Regions from separate parts of the Lysinibacillus sp. DFXJR4 genome, predicted to be linked through region 2. Evidence: predicted binding sites of a transcription regulator. Region 2 holds the regulator's gene; the other holds the start of a gene.
What was found. The regulator Rex, encoded in region 2, represses fermentation and respiration genes when NADH is low (regulators of the CRP and FNR family bind a similar motif). The targets are predictions, from matches to a motif close to TTGTGAAATATTTCACAA.
Positions count from the first base shown of each region.

Region 1: the regulator Rex is predicted to act here: its motif matches at 1,080-1,097, upstream of AC2CGN_RS20015 (cytochrome ubiquinol oxidase subunit I).

Region 1 is NZ_JBXUNW010000014.1:32,953-35,432, forward strand. Features, by position in the region: gene AC2CGN_RS20010 (diacylglycerol kinase) at 1-740, shown strand, start outside; gene AC2CGN_RS20015 (cytochrome ubiquinol oxidase subunit I) at 1,348-2,480, shown strand, end outside.
Region 2 is NZ_JBXUNW010000017.1:92,727-95,206, forward strand. Features, by position in the region: gene tatC (twin-arginine translocase subunit TatC) at 18-839, opposite strand; gene AC2CGN_RS21830 (twin-arginine translocase TatA/TatE family subunit) at 856-1,041, opposite strand; gene AC2CGN_RS21835 (redox-sensing transcriptional repressor Rex) at 1,207-1,842, opposite strand; gene abc-f (ribosomal protection-like ABC-F family protein) at 2,088-2,480, shown strand, end outside.

The DNA.
Region 1 (2,480 bases), on a different contig from region 2:
TTGCAGTTGGTGGGGATGGCACATTAAATGAAGTTGTTTCAGGTGTGAGCCCATTCGAAAAACGTCCAAAAGTTGGTTTAATTCCGATGGGCACAACAAATGACTTTGCCCGTGCAGTGCATATACCCCGAAATATTGAAGATGCTGTCGATATTATTATAAAGGGTGATACGTTGCCAGTGGATGTAGGTTTATTAAATGGGGAACGCTATTTCATCAATATTGCTGCTGGTGGTCGCATTACCGAGTTAACCTACGAAGTACCAAGCAAAATGAAAACAATGCTCGGGCAGCTAGCTTATTACTTAAAAGCAGTAGAAATGATTCCATCCCTCAAGGCTTCTCACATGCGTATTGAATATGATGGTGAGGTTTTCGATGGCGATGCAATGATGTTTTTATGTGGTTTAACAAATTCAGTGGGTGGCTTTGAAAAGCTTGCACCAGACGCAAGCATCAATGATGGATACTTTACGTTATTAGTATTGAAAAAAGTAAGCCTCCCTGAATTTATTCAGCTAGCCGCAATGGCTTTAAGAGGCGAGCATTTAAATGATGATCGAGTAATTTATAAAAAAGCTAGTGTGGTAAAAGTGACAACAGAAGATGAAATACATCTAAACCTAGATGGCGAATATGGTGGAGATGCACCTGCCACGTTTGAAAATCTAAAACGCCATATTGAAATTTTTGTACCACTTGCAGATATTCGTGAGGAAGATCGTATTTTAATTGAATAAATAAACCAAGGAGCTTTCTTGTGCTTAATCCAGTGCAAGAAAGCTTTTCTTTTGATTTTAAGTGTGATTGATTAATTGGAGGCTCAATTTGGATATTCTTCGCTCAATGGTGAAAGAAAGAGCTTAACAAGAGTACTGGACCGTTTAATAGTGAGAGCAAGCTTAAAAAGAGATGATCCTGCCCGATAGTCAAAGGAAAACGTTCAAAAAACCATGCTATTCATTAACGGATTTAAATTACTTAAGTTTCAATTTTTCATCTAATTATGGTTCTGAAAAACCGCTCAATAATTTAGTGTTAATTCCCATAAATGGGTTAAAATTCATGGTGATCATTGATTGTGAATGAATTAAGAAAAATGTTTGGCAAATGTGCGTATATTACTTGAACAAAATTTGAAACCTTTATAATAGGCTGAAATTTCGGTCCGTTTTAAAGGTTTTTTTCGTTGTAATAGTGGAAAATGGGGGTATAGCTAAGGGAAAGGAAGTGTTGCCTTTGTATAAGTCACAGGAAAGAAAGCTCATTTGGCTAAGCTTCGGTGTTGCAATTATCATGCTACTTTCCATTCTAGGAAGAATATTTGGAAGTTAGGGGGGCAATGAGATGATTAATGAATCAGCAGTCTTTTGGAGTAGAGCATTAACAGAGCTAACATTATCGTTCCATATTATTTATGCAACGATTGGTGTGGGTGTCCCGTTAATGATTATGATTGCTCAATGGACTGGGTACAAAAAGAACGACGAGCATTATATTTTAATGGCAAGACGCTGGGCACGTGGTTTTGTTATTACTGTGGCAGTCGGTGTAGTAACAGGGACTGCAATTGGCTTACAGTTATCTTTATTATGGCCAAACTTTATGCAGCTTGCTGGCCAAACAATTGCGCTACCACTCTTTATGGAAACGTTTGCATTTTTCTTTGAAGCCATCTTCTTGGGAATTTATTTGTACACATGGGATCGCTTTGATAGTCAGAAAAAGCACATGTTGCTACTAATTCCTGTAGCTGTTGGTGCATCTATGTCCGCTGTGTTTATTACGATTGTCAACGCATTTATGAACGCACCACAGGGCTTTGATATTGTAGATGGGCAGCTAGTGAATATCCAACCATTTTTAGCAATGTTTAATCCAGCAATGCCAACAAAGGTAGCTCATGTTCTTGTGACAGCCTATATGACATCAGCATTTGTCTTAGCAGCAATTGCAGGATACCGTATGCTTCGAGGTTCTAAGCATGTGTACCATAAAAAATCATTATTATTACTGATGAAGATTGGCCTGATTTTCTCTATTGCAGCCGCAATTATCGGAGATTTTTCAGGAAAGTACTTAGCAGAATATCAGCCAGAAAAATTAGCAGCAGCTGAATGGCATTTTGAAACAGAAGATAAAGCTTCCCTTATACTTTTTGGTGTGTTAGATGGTGAGGAAGTGAAATATGCCATAAAGGTTCCATATGCCCTTAGTATTTTGGCTTATAATAATCCAACTGCAGAGGTCATTGGCTTAGACCAATTTGCAGAGGAAGACCGTCCCCCTCTGTATATTCACTATCTCTTTAATATTATGGTGTTTATCGGCATGTTCATGGTGCTTGTTTCACTGCTCTACGTACTGGGGAAAGCACGTGGCTGGCAATTTATCCACACACGTTGGTTTAGATGGGTTATTGTCGCAGGAGGACCACTTTCTATCATTGCTATTGAAGCTGGCTGGTGGCTCGCAGAAGT
Region 2 (2,480 bases):
CATCGAGCTTCTATTATTTATTGATTTAATTCTTCAATCTGTCGTCGCTGCTTTTCAAGAGCCTCTTCAACCTGCCGTTTTTGCTCAGCTTCCTGTTCCTCTTTTAATCGCATTTCTTCTGATTTCAAATATTTTTTATAGCCAATACGCGAAATCATAATACTAATTTCATAAAGAACAAACAAAGGTACTGAAACCATTAAATGTGAAGCCAGCTCAGGTGGAGCGATTATGGCAGCACATACAAACAAACCAAAATAGGAATACTTTCTAAAACGAACTAGTATTTCAGGTGATAGCATTCCGATACGTGAAAAGAATAGGACTACTACCGGCAATTGGAAAAGGAAACCAAATGGTATTGTAAGTCTAAATAAAAATGAAAAATACTCCTTTATGCCAATTGTCGGCAGTACCTCTAATTCATTCGATAAACTCATCATAAATTTTAGGACATAAGGAAAGAAGTAAAAGAAAGAAAAGGACAACCCTGCTAAAAACAATAAAAACGAATACGGAATATACTTTAAGGTTGCTTTTCGTTCTATGTCCCTTAGTCCTGGACTTATAAATGCCCACATTTGGTACATCAATATCGGCGAAGAAACAATAAATGATATTAAAAAAATAACTTGGATATAAATTGAAAGTGGTGTCACTACATCAAATGAATGGAGCTCTATATTATAGGATTCCCCAGTAATTTGAAGATATTTAACAATTGGCTTTGCAACAAAAAAGCCTGCAATCATAGCAAGAACAAAGAAAACGGCAACAATGAAAAGCCGCTTTCTTAATTCTTCTATATGTTCAATAACAGTTAGATCTTTTGGATTCATTCCTCAACATCCTAACTTACTTATCTAGTTCTTTCTTTTTCTTATCATCATCTTCATCGTCGGCTAAACCTTTAGTAGCATTTTTGAATTCACGTAGTGTTGAACCAAATGCTTTACCAAGCTCTGGTAATTTCTTAGGGCCAAAAATTAGTAACGCGACAACTCCGATAATAATGAGGCTCATTGGACCTATTGGACCCATTTCAGCCACCTCCTCTTTATATCCATCATTTTAACGCATATTTCGCCATTTTGCTAACTAATTATATGTGAAAGTTTTTCGTCACTCTTATAGATTACTTCTTATTTTATTTCATATTTCTATTTGACAGAAACTGTGAACTATACTTGGAATTATGTATTATTTTCACTCTTCCTGATTACGAATTAAATAAATAAGTGCCTGTAATTCGACAGACAAATCTATTGTTAAGAGTTGCATTTTATCTGGGACAGTAATGCGCTCTGGGGTAAAATTTAAGATACCCTTAGCATTCATGGCCGCTAGACGATCAGCCATCTTTTGTGCTGAGCGTGGTGAAACTGTTAAAATGGCTAGTTCAGCGCCATATTCTGCATATTTTTCCTCCAATAGATCAGGGTGAAAAACAGGGATATTACTAATCATTTTGCCATCCTTTGGAGCTTTAGAATCGAATGCTACAACGATATGTGTATTATGGTTCTTTTGAAAATTATATTTTAATAGAGCACTACCTAAATTCCCTACACCGATTAACGCTACTTTTGTCGTTTCATGTTGATCCAGCGTCTGGCTAAAAAATTTTAATAAATGTTGAACATCATAGCCATATCCTTTTTTCCCAAGTGCACCAAAATAAGAAAAATCACGGCGAATGGTTGCTGAATCTATTTTCATCGCCTCACTTAGCTCCTTCGATGAAATTCGTTCCATGCCTTCGTGCGCAAAGTTTTGGATAAAACGATAGTAAAGAGGAAGTCTTTTAGTAGTGGCTTGTGGAATTTTTAATTCTTGTTTCAAAATTTTTCCTCCTTGTATGTATCAAAATTCGCCTAAACATATTTTAAATGATACATGCTTATTGAACTACTTACAAAGTTTATTATTTCTAATTGGAGAATTTCCCTTTAGTTAATGGCGCCATTTACGCCACTAACTAAAAGGAAATCGTTTCAATCTTACATGACAGCTCGGAATAAGTAAAGCATCGACATTGCAAGCACATCGTTCATCCATTACACTAAGAAAGAATTGAGGTGTCAAGAATGATTGTTTTACAGGTCAATCAACTATATAAATCCTTCCTTGCAGATGAAATATTAAGTGGCGTTAAGTTAGAAGTTCAACATCGTGATCGCGTTGCATTAGTAGGACGAAATGGCGCAGGTAAGTCTACTCTACTAAAAATAATTGCTGGTCAAATGTCATATGATGCGGGCGATATTATTATTCCTAAGGGCATACAAATCGGCTATTTAGAGCAGCACGCTGGATTAAACTCAACCTTGTCGATTTGGGATGAAATGCTAACCATTTTTGAACCGCTTTTGGCACAAGAAAAGACCCTTCGCTCACTAGAACAACAAATGGCTGATCCAGCAGTTTATGAAGATACTATTTTATATGCCAAAATAATGTCTGAGTACGATCAATTACAG